DNA from 2 places in the Pandoraea sp. NPDC090278 genome. Region 2 is predicted to be linked to the other one. Evidence: predicted binding sites of a transcription regulator. Region 2 holds the regulator's gene; the other holds the start of a gene.
The links. The regulator NrdR, encoded in region 2, represses ribonucleotide reductase genes. The targets are predictions, from matches to a motif close to CACNANATNTNGTG.
Positions count from the first base shown of each region.

Region 1: ACIQWO_RS22695 (ribonucleoside-diphosphate reductase subunit alpha) is a predicted target of NrdR. The motif match lies at 3,673-3,686, and genes of this name have one in related genera.

Region 1 covers NZ_JBIVYJ010000006.1:451,677-459,457, reverse strand. Annotated here, with positions in the region: gene ffh (signal recognition particle protein) at 1-418, opposite strand, end outside; gene ACIQWO_RS22715 (inner membrane protein YpjD) at 529-1,413, shown strand; gene ACIQWO_RS22710 (PP0621 family protein) at 1,420-1,716, shown strand; gene ACIQWO_RS22705 (DUF1269 domain-containing protein) at 1,938-2,450, shown strand; gene ampD (1,6-anhydro-N-acetylmuramyl-L-alanine amidase AmpD) at 2,952-3,551, shown strand; gene ACIQWO_RS22695 (ribonucleoside-diphosphate reductase subunit alpha) at 3,926-6,877, shown strand; gene ACIQWO_RS22690 (hypothetical protein) at 6,993-7,781, opposite strand, start outside.
Region 2 covers NZ_JBIVYJ010000003.1:168,682-176,462, reverse strand. Annotated here, with positions in the region: gene ACIQWO_RS13195 (autotransporter domain-containing protein) at 1-2,087, opposite strand, end outside; gene nrdR (transcriptional regulator NrdR) at 2,598-3,080, opposite strand; gene glyA (serine hydroxymethyltransferase) at 3,098-4,345, opposite strand; ZMP/ZTP riboswitch at 4,443-4,550, opposite strand; gene ACIQWO_RS13180 (NAD(P)-dependent alcohol dehydrogenase) at 4,582-5,592, opposite strand; gene ACIQWO_RS13175 (LysR family transcriptional regulator) at 5,722-6,654, shown strand; gene ACIQWO_RS13170 (hypothetical protein) at 6,704-7,558, opposite strand; gene ACIQWO_RS13165 (hypothetical protein) at 7,637-7,781, opposite strand, start outside.

The DNA of each region.
Region 1 (7,781 bases), on a different contig from region 2:
TGGAAACCGTGAGGACTTTCTTCTTCTGGGCGCGCAGCAGCTTGGCGAGCTTACCGACCGTCGTCGTCTTACCCGCACCCTGCAAACCGGCCATCAGGATGATGGCGGGCGGGGTGGTGGCGAGATTGAGTTCGGCGGCACGGCCTTCGTAATCGCCGCCCATGAGCGCGGTCAGTTCGCGCTGCACCACGCCAACGAGGGCCTGGCCGGGCGACAGACTGGAAATGACTTCCTCACCGAGGGCCTTTTCCTTCACCTTGGCGATGAAATCGCGCACCACCGGCAGGGCGACGTCGGCCTCGAGCAGGGCGAGGCGCACTTCGCGCAGCATTTCCTGCGTGTTGGCCTCGGTCAGCCGGGCTTCGCCGCGCAGGGTCTTGACGACTTTGGCAAGGCGCGTAGTGAGATTGTCGAGCATGAAACGTATCCTGTAAGACCTTCAGCGGCCTCGGTTGCCCGCCCCCCGGCCGTAGACGGCGGTGGCAAGCACGGCAGCGCGCCCCTCATGGGCTGGTGTAAACTTCAAACATGACTATTTTACTGTATGCGCTGACCGCCATCCTCTACGCCGGGTTGGCGGTTTGTTCGTGGCAAGGATACCGGCGCGACGCCGCGCTCGCACTCGCGGGCGGACAAGTCGCGCCTGCGCCTGTCACGGGCACGCCCTCGCGCTGGCCGATGCAGCTTTCGCTGTTCGCCGCGCTCGTGCTGCACGGGGTGTTGCTGCATCAGACGATCTTCCGCGCCGACAGCATGCACTTCGGTTTCGCGTACATGCTCTCGGCCATGTTGTGGCTCTCGGTCGGCATCTACTGGATCGAAAGTTTCTTTTTCCCGCTCGAGAGCCTGCGACTGATGGTCACACCCGTGGCGGCTGTCGCGTGTCTGTTGCCGATGATTTTTCCGGACGTGCGCATTCTGGGCTTTGCCGCCAATCCGGTGTTCAAGGCGCACTTCATCATCGCCAACATGGCCTACGGGCTGTTCGCGCTGGCGGCGCTGCACGCATTGCTGATGATCTATGCCGAGCGGCAACTGCATCCGTCGCGCAGCAACGAGGCGACGGGCTGGCTCTCGCGCTGGCTTGAGACGCTGCCGCCGCTGCTCACGATGGAGAAGCTGCTGTTCCGTCTGATCGGCGCGGGGTTCGTGCTGCTCACGCTGACGCTGATCTCCGGCGTGATGTTCTCCGAGGCGCTCTTCGGGCGCGCGGTGCGCATCGATCATAAGACCGTGTTCGCGGTGGTGTCGTGGCTGATGTTCGGCGCGGTGCTGCTGGGGCGGCATTTTTACGGATGGCGCGGCAAGGTCGCGCTGCGTTGGGTTCTGGCGTCGTTCGTGGCGCTGTTGCTGGCGTATGTCGGTTCTCGCTTCGTGCTTGAGGTGGTGCTGCATCGCATGACGGAGACTTGAAGCGCGATGCGCAATATCCTGTTGTTACTGTTGCTCCTTATTGCCGGGACGTGGTGGATGCGCCACAACGAGCGTAAGCGCAATTCCGACGGCCCTCAGCGTAATGAGCGCATGCGCACGCCGCAGGGCAATGGCGGCCAGACCACGGCTCAGCAATCGCTGCCGCCCGCCGAGCGCATGGTGCGTTGCAGCGAGTGCGATACCTATCTTCCCGAAAGCGAATCGCTGTCGGGTGCCGGTGGTAAACATTTTTGCAGCACGGCGCATCGCGACGCCTACCTCGCGCGCGAACACCGCGTCTGAGTCCCGCTGCGCGGCCCGTCCGCGCAGCGATCGCGCATCCCTGCACATCTCGCCCGTCCCCCTGTTTTCCTGCGAACGCTGTGCATCGCCGCTCACGGCTTGCACCGGCTTGCGCATGCCTGTCGCATGCACTAAAACACAGTAACCGACCCCATTCGTTGAGCCGTGTCGAAACGGTCTTGCAGGCGGAAGGGGCGACGACAGGAGGGCGCAACATGCTAATGCGCAGACGGATGTATTTCCTTCTTCCCGATCTGGCCAGTGCCCAGCGCACGATGAGCGATCTGTTGCTCGCCCGGATCGAGGAGCGTCACATCCACTTTATGGCACGTGACGAAATGGACCTGGAGGGACTGCACGAGGCTAACCTGCTACAGACTTCCGATATCGTGCACGGCGCCGAAGCCGGGCTCGTGATCGGCGGCTTCTGTGGTCTGGCAGTCGGTGCAGTCGCGGCGTTTTTCCCCATCGTGGGCACACGTCCCCAATGGGAGTTGATGATCGTGACGGCACCGCTCGGCGCGCTGTTCGGCGCATGGGTGTCGAGCATGATCGGTGTCTCGGTGCCTAACTCGCGACTCAAAGCGTTTCGTGAACCGCTGGAGCGCGGCATGATCCTGCTGATGGTGGATGTGCGCGAGAGCCGCGTCGAGGAGATTCGCGAGATGCTCAAGGAGCATCACCCCGAAGCCCATATGGAGGGCATCGAGGCCGCGATTCCGGCGTTCCCCTGAAATCGAACGGAGGGAGAGCAAGGACAGTGACGTTATTGAGAGTGCAAACGCGTTTCACCGGCCGGCAACGGCCATTAGCGTCGCACCTGTGAGCGGCGCGGGATGGTGTCCGTGTTGTATGACACGAGAGCGGTGCCATCCCCGGGCGTGGACACGCCCACGGAAGCCTCTCGGCCAAGTCAGGCGAGGGGCTTCTTCTTTGGGAATTTCCTTTTTATTTTTCGACTTGTTTCAGGCGAAGTCCCACATGACACTGGGACTTCGCCTGCCTCGCGGCGGACTTCCCGATCGGGCCGGTCACCGGCGACGTCACGCCAAGTGGGCTACAATGCCACCCCTCGCTCTACGGGAGTTCGTTGTGCCCGTCATGCTCCAGTCATCTGCGTCCCCTAACGTTTCGCTCCGGCCGTTTGCCCCGCTTCTATCTAGCCCGTCTCCATCGATGCGTCGATTCGGACGGTGCAACGGTGTCGACGCCGCCACGCGTTTGCGAGGTGATGCATGAACGCACCGGACAAACTGCCGACGCTCACACTCGACGCCGAAGGATGGGTGCGAGAGGCGGAGCGTCTGCCGTCGCCGAACTTCGACGTGCGTCCGCCGCAAATGCCCATCGGCTTGCTCGTGGTCCACAACATCTCGCTGCCGCCGGGGCAATTCGGTGGCGACGAGATTCCGGCGTTCTTCCAGAATCGGCTCGATCACGACGCGCATCCGTTCTTCGACGAGATTCGCGGCGTGCACGTGTCGTCGCATTTTCTGGTGCGTCGCGATGGTGCGTTGCAACAGTACGTCTCGTGCGACGCACGGGCGTGGCATGCGGGGGCGTCGTCGTTCGAGGGACGCACACGCTGCAACGATTTCTCGATCGGCGTCGAACTGGAAGGGACGGACGACGTACCTTTCACGGCGGCGCAGTACGCGACATTGGCGGCGCTCACGCGCGTTTTGCGTGAGCATTATCCGATTCAAGCCGTGGCCGGACATGCCGATATAGCACCTGGTCGGAAGACGGACCCGGGGCCACACTTCGAGTGGCAACGGCTGCGTCGGATGGCCGCGCTGGAACCGGAGGCGCTGCCGTTTCAGAAGGCAGATTAACCCTCACCGGGGGGCAGGTTTTGCTTGACACGAAGACCCGACGGGCCTTCCCGGGAATGAAATTTTTGATTTTGCGGAGTGCGTCATCTCCACTATACTTAGTGCCAATCCGGCCCCCAACCACTACATATAGTGGTCAGTGACCGGGAAGCAAGATCCATCAATACCGTGCTTGTCCTGCGGCGTTTTGTGGGGCGGCACAGCAGCAAAGCCGTGCAGCGGACACCTCGAACCCTTGGCCGTCCGTCGGTCGTGCGGTGTTCAGCACTTCGCTCCATCGGCGCCCCCAGGGCGCATTTTTGCCGACTTCAGTACTCAGTATTGCTGGTGGAAGTGCGCTAACAGCACCATCTCATTGGAACGGGAGTTTTTACATGCAGACTAACGAAAACCTCACCCGCCCGAACCCGACGCCCGCCGCGAACGCTGGCAGTGGCACGGGTGCGTCGGCGCCCCAGACGACGGGCGCATTCGAGCCGGCGACCAACGCCGACTTCAAAGTGATCCGACGCAACGGCACGGTGGTGGGTTTCGAGCCGTCGAAGATCGCAATCGCCGTGACCAAGGCGTTCCTGGCAGTGAACGGCGGTCAGGGTGCGGCTTCGGCGCGCGTACGCGAGCTCGTGGAACAGTTGACGGAAAACGTCGTGCGCGCATTGGTGCGCAGCCGCCCGAACGGCGGTACGTTCCACATCGAAGACATTCAGGATCAAGTCGAACTCGCGCTGATGCGTGAAGGCGAGCACAACGTCGCCCGCGCCTATGTGCTGTACCGCGAGAAGCGTTCGCAAGAGCGCGCTCACGCCGGTGAGGCCACGCAAGAGGCGGCAACGCCCGACACCCCGGGGCTCAATGTCACCGACAACGGTGTGTCGCGTCCGCTCGACATGGCGGCGCTGCGCGGCGTGGTGAACGCAGCCTGCGACAATCTCGGCAGTGAAGTCACCGCCGAGCCGATTCTGGCCGAGACCATCAAGAACCTGTACGACGGCGTGCCGCTGTCGCAGGTCTACGATTCGGCGATCCTCGCCTCGCGTACCCTGATCGAGAAGGAACCGGCGTACAGCCAGGTCACCGCACGTATCCTGATGCACACGATCCGCCGCGAAATCCTTGGCGAAGAAGTGCCGCAGGGCGAGATGGCCGCGCGTTACATCGAATACTTCCCGCGTTTCATCAAGCAAGGCGTTGACGCTGAACTGCTCGACGAGCAACTGCTCTCGTTCGATCTGGTCAAGCTGGCCGCCGCGCTCGACGCCAACCGCGACCTGCAATTCAACTACCTCGGCCTGCAAACGCTGTACGACCGCTACTTCCTGCATATCGATAGCCATCGCATCGAAATGCCGCAGGCGTTCTACATGCGCGTGGCCATGGGTCTGGCGCTGAACGAAGTCGAGCGCGAAGCACGTGCGATCGAGTTCTATCAGATCCTGTCGAGCTTCGACTTCATGAGCTCCACGCCGACGCTGTTCAACTCGGGCACGCGTCGCTCGCAGCTCTCGTCGTGCTACCTGACGACCGTCTCGGACGATCTGGAAGGCATTTACGAAGCGCTCAAGGAAAACGCACTGCTGTCGAAGTTCGCCGGTGGTCTGGGCAACGACTGGACGCAGGTTCGCGCACTCGGCTCGCACATCAAGGGCACGAACGGCAAGAGCCAGGGCGTGGTGCCGTTCCTCAAGGTGGTCAACGACACGGCCGTGGCCGTGAACCAGGGCGGCAAGCGCAAGGGCGCGGTCTGCGCCTACCTGGAAACGTGGCACCTGGACATCGAAGAATTCCTGGAGCTGCGCAAGAACACGGGTGACGATCGTCGCCGTACGCACGACATGAACACGGCGAACTGGATTCCCGATCTGTTCATGAAGCGCGTGATGGAAGGTGCTGAGTGGACGCTGTTCTCGCCGTCGACCTGCCCGGATCTGCACGACAAGTACGGCAAGGCATTCGAACAGGCTTACACGGCATACGAAGAGAAGGCCGCACGCGGCGAGATCAAGCTGTTCAAGAAGGTGCCGGCACAAGCGCTGTGGCGCAAGATGCTGGGCATGCTGTTCGAAACCGGCCATCCGTGGATCACGTTCAAGGATCCGTGCAACATCCGCTCGCCGCAGCAACACGTGGGCGTGGTGCACTCGTCGAACCTGTGCACGGAAATCACGCTCAACACGAGCGAGACGGAAATCGCCGTGTGTAACCTCGGCTCGGTGAACCTCGTGGCTCACCTGAAGCAGACGGCCAACGGTTACGAGCTGGATCACGAGAAGCTGCAACGCACCATTCGTGTGGCGATGCGCATGCTCGACAACGTCATCGACATCAACTACTACGCGGTGGCGAAGGCGCGCAACTCGAACCTGCATCACCGTCCGGTGGGCATGGGCATCATGGGCTTCCAGGACTGCCTGCACCTGCTGCGTACGCCGTATGCGTCGAACGCCGCCGTCGAGTTCGCCGACCGTTCGATGGAAGCGGTTTGCTACTACGCTTACTGGGCGTCGACCGAGCTGGCCAAGGAACGCGGTCAGTACTCGTCGTACAAGGGCTCGCTGTGGGATCGCGGCATCTTGCCGCAGGACTCGCTCAAGCTCCTGATGGAAGAGCGCGGCGGTTACGTCGACGTCGATCTGTCGAGCACGCTCGAGTGGGACAGCCTGCGCAAGCACATTGCCGCGCACGGCATGCGCAACTCGAACTGCGTGGCTATCGCTCCGACGGCCACCATCTCGAACATCATCGGCGTGTCGGCTTGTATCGAACCGACGTTCCAGAACCTGTACGTGAAGTCGAACCTGTCGGGCGAATTCACGGTGGTCAACGAGTACCTGGTGCGTGACCTGAAGGCCCGCGGTCTGTGGGACGAAGTGATGGTCGCCGACCTGAAGTACTTCGACGGTTCGCTTGCCCGTATCGACCGCGTGCCGGCCGACCTGCGCGAGATCTACGCCACGGCGTTCGAAGTCGAGCCGAAGTGGCTGGTCGAGGCGGCGTCGCGTCGTCAGAAGTGGATCGATCAGGCGCAGTCGCTCAACATCTATATGGCTGGCGCGTCGGGCAAGAAGCTCGACGAGACGTACAAGCTGGCCTGGACGCGTGCACTGAAGACCACGTACTACCTCCGTACGATGGCCGCAACGCACGTCGAGAAATCGACGGTCAGCCACGGCGCGCTGAATGCGGTGCCGAGCTCGGGTGGTGTATCGGGTGGCTTCTCGGCCGAGCCGACCTCGCCGCTGGCGCAGCCGATGCCGGAAGCCGAAGGCGCGGTCTGCACGATGCGTCCGGGCGACCCGGGCTTCGAAGAGTGCGAGGCTTGCCAGTAAGTTGTTTGTGATGCGGTGCCGCATGTCACATGCGGCTCGCGTCTTCGGGAAAACCCCGTCGATCCGAAAGGACGACGGGGTTTTTCTTTGGCGGCGGCTAACGCCCGTTTTCGGATCAGGCCAGATCGATGCGCATCGACAGATCGAGCGTCTGGCCGTGAGCGAGTACCACGTGGTCGGTGTCGAACTCGCCCACGCGATGCGTCGACGGCTCCAGGCAGAGATAGGGGCGACCGGCGGGCGAATGCAGCACGAGCCAGGTCGCATCGTCGCTGCGCACGGTGGCGCTGCGCAGCCCGCCAGCGTAGTCGATGCGGGCGTCGAAGCGTCCCGACTCGGTGGGGACTTCGGCGAACCAGGTCGAACGTCCGCCCGTATCGAGGCCGCCGCCGACCGACACCACTTCCATCGCCCCAACGTGCACGCGTTGCTCGCTCGGCCAGCGGATGTCTTCAGACGGCGAGCGCCAGAGCGCCTCGGATTCGAACGTCACGCGCGCGCCGGCGGGCCAGCGGAAGTACGGGTGCAGGCCGAGCCCTGCGGGCATCTCCTGCGCCGAGAGATTGGTGAGCGAGAGCTGCATATCGACGCCTTGATCGTCGAGCGTCACCGAAAGGTAGGCCTGATAGTGCCAGGGCCATTCGGGTTGGGCGGGACTGTCGAGTTGCAGCACGCAGCAATGCGCGCTTTCGTCGACGACCTCCCACGCGCGTCGCAGTCCCCAGCCGTGCAGCGAACTCGACGTGGCGGGTGTCTCGTGAACGGCGATGGTGTTGCCGCGCCAGTGCAGCGTGTCGTCGCGCAACATATTGGTATACGGCAGCATTGGGAACGCACCGGCCTTGGGCCATTCGTCGGAGGAAAATGGCTCGTTGCCGAGCGGTACGAGGTAGTCGAACAGGTC
Region 2 (7,781 bases):
GACACCTGAATCGCCCCACTGGCGACGCTATCCCCCACGCGGGACACATGCGAACTGATTTTCGCGCCCGCCTTCGACGTGTACTTCTGCACAGCCAGCTTGTTCGTGCCGAGGTCAATCCGACCGGCGTTGTCAACGTGGCTCACGCCGTCGACATCGGACGCCAGCTTGACTGCGCCCTTATCCGTCACTGTCACAGTGCCCGAGCCAAGAGCATTCGCGTGCGCGGCCGTCACGCTGCCGCTTTCGATACGCAGACTGGCAACGCCGCTCTGATCGCCACCCAGTGTCAGATTGCCGGTCCCCGTCTTGACGACATCCGAGCCGGTTGCCGCCGCAACTTGCGTGTGCGACTTGGTAGCGCGGCGCGGTGTGTTGGCGTCTGCGCCGGAAGACGCCTCCTCGCGCACGATCTCGCCGTCGAAATAGTCGTCTTCGTTGCGCTCGCCCAGCACCAGCTTCGTGTCTCCCGTGACAACTTGCCCGATGCCGCTCAGAGAACCGATGGACAACGTCTTCTCGGCCTTGCGTCCCGGCGCCTGCGCCTCGATATCCGCGATGTTCAGCTTGCCGCCCAGCATTTCGATTCGGGCACCGTCTGCTTGTGTATTGCCTCGCAGTTTGACGACGCCGACGTTGGCCAATCCGAGTTGTTGCAGATCTGAATCGAGCACATCCACATGTCCATCGATGCCATTGATCAACGTTGCCGATCCGCCCCTGGTCTTTTCCAACTGAATCCGGCCCAGGTTGACGAGTTCGACGCGCTGAAGATCGGTGTCCTGGAACGTCGTCAGCCCACCCGCCGTATTCACGATATCGGCGCGACCCGCCTGTGCCCCCGCCTCGAACGTCAGCGTCCCGCTGTTCTGGATCTTCGCGGCGGCGGCATTCGCCGTGTGGAACGTGGCATTTGCCCCCGTTGCAATGTCGATGTCGCTGATGCCTGCGTCGGCGCCCTCGGCGAAATGCAGGCTTCCGCCCTGTTTCAGGATGATCTCGGCCGTCCCCGAGCTCGTACGCTTGCCAAACTCGATCGCGCCGCCATCGGGGGATCCCTTCTCGCTGCGGACGGCCCACAGTGTCACGTCGCCTGCATCCGATGACACGCCGACACCGTCGTCGGCAAAATGAAGCTTGCCGCCCTTACCGACCGTGATATCGAGTCGGCCGTCCCCGCCAATCTCCTGATGAACGTTCAGCGTGCCGCCGTCGACGCGCACATCATGGTCCGCAGACCTGCGCGCGTGGAGCGTGCCCACGTCACGCACGCCGCCGGTTCCTGCAATCGCGTCCGATTCCTCTCCCGAGCGACGCGTGAACTCAAGGATGCTGTCCTTGCCGATGACGTCATGGGTAGCGGTCACCACATCGTCCGCCATGAAGTTGGTCAGGTTCCTGTCGCTCCACGTGAGCACGTCCTGATGTGTCGCAGCGCCGGGCGTCGTCGCATCCAGTTGGCGCGTGTTCTTGAGTGCGTTCAGTCCGGCCTCGGAATCGACCTCTCTAACACGGGTCTCTTTCAGGGCGAGCAGATCGCTTTTGCGCTCGACCGGCTCGCGGGCCTTCACGGTGTCGTCGAGGAAGCCGGTGTGCTTCTTCATTTCATCTTCCAGAGCAGTAAGCGCGGTCGCCATCGCGTTACGGTCCGATCCTGCCGCTGCCTGCATCGCAGCTTCGATGCGCGCTTTAAACGCCGAAAGCTCGCCCTTCTTCTTTAACCCATCGGCCGTCAGATATTTATCATCTGTTTTTAACGTCTCATCGACGGACGTCACCAACAATTCAAGCAAATCTTTTATATCAGATCTCTTTGCACCTTCAACAAGTGCAGCCGATGCGGCATCCATTTGCTCATGAATCTTCTGGGCAAATGCCTCCGTCGCCCTCGCCGCACCAAGCTCCGGATCCAACGCGCCGATTGCGCTGGACAGTACGGTCATACGTGCATCACGTTCACGCTCCCACTGCGGTTCCGTCTGCGATACCGCATGCCCCGGCAGCGCAGCAGCCGTCACCACCGCCGCAGCTGCCACACAAATCTTCGTCTGACGCAGGACATTCGACTTCGGATGATTCTTTTGCATTCGATAAATCTCTTATTTTCAATTCACATCAAATAGCGAATTAACTCGCTATCGCCAAAACAGCGACACACCTGCCACCATCAAGGTTGTGAATTCTAGAGACGAGCTATCGAAATTCTGTCAGTTCTGATGATTTTTTAGTACTTACCCCATAATTCAATCAGAATTTTCATTTGGGACCATTCTTATAAAATCTATTTAAAGGTTTTCCGAATCATCCCAAAACAGTGTTTATTACGTTTCTTATTTCCCCAAAAACGTCGACACGTGCGGCGCGCGCGCAACGGCGTGACAGCGCCTTTCAGCCGCGTCCCACGCTTGAATTTCGGGTTGTTCCGCACGGGGAGTGCCCGTCATCAACGTATGAGGATGCCCTGCGGATGGCCATAAAAAAACCCGTCGCGCCCTTTCAGGCACGACGGGTTTTTCGACATTCATTCGACCGGCGGGGCATTACCCACCTAAGTCTGCCCGGCAGTCTTCAACGCAGGCAGCGTACGCCGCCCGCGTTCAGGCCACGGGCTTGCGCTTGGGCTTGACGTCCGGGCTGTCGATCTCCTCAAGGACATCGCGGAATTCTGCGATGTCTTCGAAGCTTCGATAGACCGACGCGAAGCGGATGTACGCAATCTTGTCCAACCGCTTCAACTCGCGCATCACCAGTTCGCCGATGCGCTGGCTGATGACTTCACGCTCCGCACCGGCCAGCAGCTTGTACTCGATGCGCGCAATCGCGGCATCCATCGCTTCGGCACTGACAGGGCGCTTGCGAATCGCCAACTGCATACTGGCGCGCACTTTCGCGCGGTCGTACTCGGCGCGGCTACCGTCTTTCTTGACGACAACCGGCATCGCGAGTTCGACACGCTCGTAAGTCGTGAAGCGCTTGTCGCACGACGGGCATTTCCGACGCCGCCGGATAGCGGCGCCGTCTTCCGCTTCACGCGAGTCGATGACCTGCGTGTCGTCGTGTCGGCAGAATGGGCAGCGCATGCGTGCGACGCCGTGGCTTAGCCGTAGACCGGGAAACGCTTGGTCAACTCAGCCACTTGTGCGCGCACGCGGGCCAGGTTTTCTTCGTTTTCCGGGTTGTCCAGCACGTCGGCGATCAGGTTGCCGACCAGTTCGGCTTCGGCTTCCTTGAATCCACGCGTGGTCATGGCGGGCGAGCCCAGACGGACACCGCTCGTCACGAACGGCTTTTCCGGATCGTTCGGAATCGCATTCTTGTTGACGGTGATGTGCGCAGCACCCAGCGCGGCTTCGGCAGCCTTACCGGTGATGTTCTTGGCGCGCAGGTCGACCAGCATCACGTGCGATTCGGTACGGCCCGACACGATACGCAGACCACGCTTGACCAGCGTCTCGGCCATCACGCGTGCGTTCTTCGCGACTTGCTGTTGGTATTCCTTGAATTCCGGCGATGCAGCTTCCTTGAACGCGACGGCCTTACCGGCGATCACGTGCATGAGCGGGCCACCTTGAATGCCCGGGAAGATGGCCGAGTTGATCGGCTTCTCGAACTCGGCCTTCATCAGGATCACGCCACCGCGCGGGCCGCGCAGGCTCTTGTGCGTGGTCGTGGTGACGAAGTCGGCGTGCGGCACCGGGTTCGGGTACACACCTGCGGCGATCAGACCGGCGTAGTGCGCCATGTCGACCATGAAATAAGCGCCGACCGACTTGGCGATCTTGGCCATGCGCTCGAAATCGATCTTCAGCGCGAAGGCCGAGGCACCTGCCACGATCATCTTCGGCTTGTGTTGTTGCGCCAGCTTCTCTGCAGCGTCGTAATCGATGTCTTCGGCTTCGTTCAGGCCGTAGCTCACGACGTTGAACCACTTGCCCGACATGTTGACCGGCGAACCATGCGTAAGGTGACCGCCGTGCGCGAGGCTCATGCCCATGATCGTGTCGCCCGGCTTGAGCATGGCGAAGTACACGCCCTGGTTAGCCTGCGAGCCCGAGTTCGGCTGCACGTTGGCGGCTTCTGCGCCGAACAGCGCCTTCACGCGGTCGATCGCCAGTTGTTCGACGACGTCGACATACTCGCAACCGCCGTAATAGCGCTTGCCCGGATAACCTTCCGCATACTTGTTGGTCAGCTGCGAACCCTGCGCTTCCATCACGGCCGGGCTGGTGTAGTTTTCCGACGCGATCAGTTCGATGTGATCTTCCTGACGCTGGTTTTCTTTCTGAATCGCTGCCCAGACGTCGGGATCGACGGAGGCAACGGTAGATTTCGATTTGTCGAACATGGCGGTTCCGTTGAGTTGAACAGATTTTCCGGGAGGGGATGCTGCGGCGCGTCTTCCTTTGTGCTTCGGAAGACGATGACAGGGCAGCACCAACCATCACGGCTGCCCAGGCGAACGGCAAATAAGACCCCGGCGCTTCCCGGTGGGTTGCTCCACCTCGGGCACACAAGGGTGTGGGCCCTAATCGCCAGTCACGCGGGGTTTGTGGCGTCGATAGTTTATGCGAGCTTGGGACGTTAGGCAACTGACCCGGAGACGCGCACCACCACCTTGCCGAACGCCCCGCGACGCAAGTGCGACAGCGCCTCGGCGGCATCCGCAAAGTCGTAGACGGCGTCCACCACCGGCGTAATACCGTGGCGGTCGATCATCGCACCGAGCGCCTCCAACCCCTGCCGGTGCCCCACCCCGATGCCCTGCACATGCGCCCGCTTGAGCAGCACCGGATAGACCGGAATTTGCAGGGAATCCCCGCCCAGCGTGCCGATCACGGAGATTTTGCCGTTGGGCGCGAGCGCCGCCATCGTCTCGCGCATGTCGCCACCGGCCAGTTCCAGCACCTGTTCGACGCCCCGGCCTTCGGTGAGTCGACGGACCTCGTCCGCCCAACCTTCCCGGCGTTGGACACCGTGCGTCACCCCCAGCGCCGCCGCGCGGGCCAGCTTTTCCTCGCTGCCGCTCACGACGATGGCCTTTGCTCCGTGAGCAAGCGCCAGTTGCGCACCGAACAACGCCACACCGCCGGTGCCGATGGACAGCACCGTCTCGCCGGGCACGAGCTTGCGGCCGGTCCCGAACAGCGCAAACCAGGCGGTGAGCCCGGCACACGTCAGCGTCGAAGCAGCCACGTCGTCAAGCGTGGACGGCGCGCGCACCAGCGCCGCCTCGTCGAACACCGCGTACTCCCGAAGTACACCCTGCAAGGTGCCGCCGAAGATCTGCAAACCGGCCGGGGCTAGTTCCCCCTCGCTCCAGCGATCCCAGAACGTGTTGACGACGCGCTCGCCCACACTCACGCGCGTTACGCCTGTGCCCACGGCCACCACTTCCCCCGCCATGTCCGAACCGGGCACGAACGGGAACGTCACCGGCAATCCCATGCCGGTGTCGATCATGAGGGCATCGCGATAGTTGAGCGACACCGCATTCACTTTCACGAGCACTTCGCCCGGCCCGGGCGTCGGGACTTCCCCGGTCGCCAGCTTGAGCGAGGCTTCGCCCAGCGTCGTCATTTGCCATTGCTGCATCGTTGTCATTGCCAATTTCCTCGTCGACGTTCTCAAAACGGATATCCCGGCAAGCCGGGTGGACAAGGATCAGCTTATTGGAGAATACTTCGAAGCAGTGATGGCAATTTATCTACTGATTGGCGACTTATGAGAACCAATGAGACCTACACACCCGACCGGCTTTCGGGCATCTCGGCGTTCGTCGCGGCGGTCGACGCCGGGAGCTTTGCGGGCGCGGCCGAACGATTGCATCTCACCCGCTCGGCTGTCGCCAAACGCATCGGTCGGCTGGAGGCGCGGCTGGGCGTACGCCTGTTCCACCGCACCACCCGCAGCCAGCACCTCACCGGCGAAGGCCAGACGTTTTACCAGCGTTGCACGAAGGTGCTGACGGAATTGTCCGAGGCAGAAGACGAGCTGAGTGCCGGTTCGCAGACGCCGATGGGCAAGCTGCGCGTGACGATGCCCGTGCACATCGGGCGGCAGTGCATTGCGCCTGTCTTGCTGGCGCTGGCGAAGACGCATCCGCAGTTGCGTCTCGAGATGGCGTTCTGCGACAGCCGCATCGATCTGGTGGAAGAAGGCTACGATCTGGCCGTACGGAGCGGGCGGCTCGACGACACACCAGGACTCAAGGCGCGCTCGCTTGGCGAACAGACGATGATGCTGTGCGCGTCCCCTGCCTATCTGGCGACGTACGGCACACCGCAGACGGTCGACGATCTCGCCGGTCACGAATGTCTGATGTACGGACGCGCGGGCAATCTGTATCGATGGCCCACGCCGATGATGCCCGCCGACGGACCGCATCGCTCGCCGCGCTTCATCCTCGACGATCTGATCGCGCTCGTGGAAGCTGCCGAGCAGGGGCTTGGCATCGCGTGCATGCCGCACTGGGTCATCATGCGCGCGATCGCCGACGGCACGCTAGTGCGCTTGCTGCCGCAGATTCGCGTGCCGGGCACCCCGTTACATCTGGTCTGGCCCGACACGCGGCATCCGTCTCCCAAGCTGCGCGCCGCCATCGATACGCTCGTGAGCGCCGCACCGGCACTGCTGGGGATGCCGACGACGGCTTGAGAGTCAGATGACGTTCAGACCACGATGCGTCTGACGCCACCGCCTGTAATTAACGCCGCCCCGCACACAGGAACGGCGCCTGCCGAGCATCAACCGCCCTGGCACGCGTGTCATACATGTGCGCCCAGGTTTGCGCAGCCCACGTGCCGCCGAGGCGTTCCACCAGGTGATCACGCCGAGCCAGCAGCCGGGTCACGAGCGCATCCGGTTCACAGCACGCGGCGGCAGCGCCGGGCGAAGCGCCGCACGCCGCGTCCCCAGCCCTCGCCACCGCATGCGCGCTTTGCGCCCACGGCCGAATGTCCAGCGCAGAAATCCGGCCCAGCCGGTAGGCCATTTCGGCCGCCAGCGCACGCACACCGACCGGATTCTTCAATTCGTCCTGCACTGTCTTGTTCGACGCCTCGCACGCGAGCCCCTTCAGGCGACGGACAAACGGCGCGTACTGATCGCCGTACGGAAATTGCGAGAGATCGGTGAGCGAATTTGGGGCAAGCGCGGCGCTGAAGTCCGCTGCGTCGCGCCGAAACGTCGACGTCAGTGCGGGCAATGACGGCACCGCGTTGCGCTGACCGACCGCCGCGTCGTAGCTCTTGTCTTTGGTTAGGCCCTGAAAGCCCAGGTGAAGGCACGCGTCGAAGTCGAGCGACATCGCGTAAGGCAGGTCGTTTTTGTCGCGCCAGACACCGATGTTCTCCATGAAGACGTTGCACAGATCCCAGTTGCCGAGCCAGAGCGCTGCTATGTAGTGGCGTTCGAGCGCACATTGATAGACGTCTGGCAGCGCGTGACAAAGCTGATGGCGCATGGCGTTGCGACGCGCCAGCGCATCAGCGTACCCTTTCGCCGCGTCGCCGCTTAGTGCATGGAACGGCACGCCGTTGGATGCCACGAGTTCCGCCATCTGCCGCCCTGCCGCCGTCGCCTCGTCCCTCGCCCTTTGCAGCCGGGGGACGTCGGAGCCGTCGACACCGCTTATCCCTTACAAGACCCGCCACGCATCGTCGCTCTCCAGCCAGTCGCCGAGATCCTGATAGCGGGACAGAAACGTCGTCGCCAGATAGACGCGCGCCGGGTCGCGCGTGCCGTCGAACGCCTGCGAACACCCGTGCACCAGCGCTGCCGTC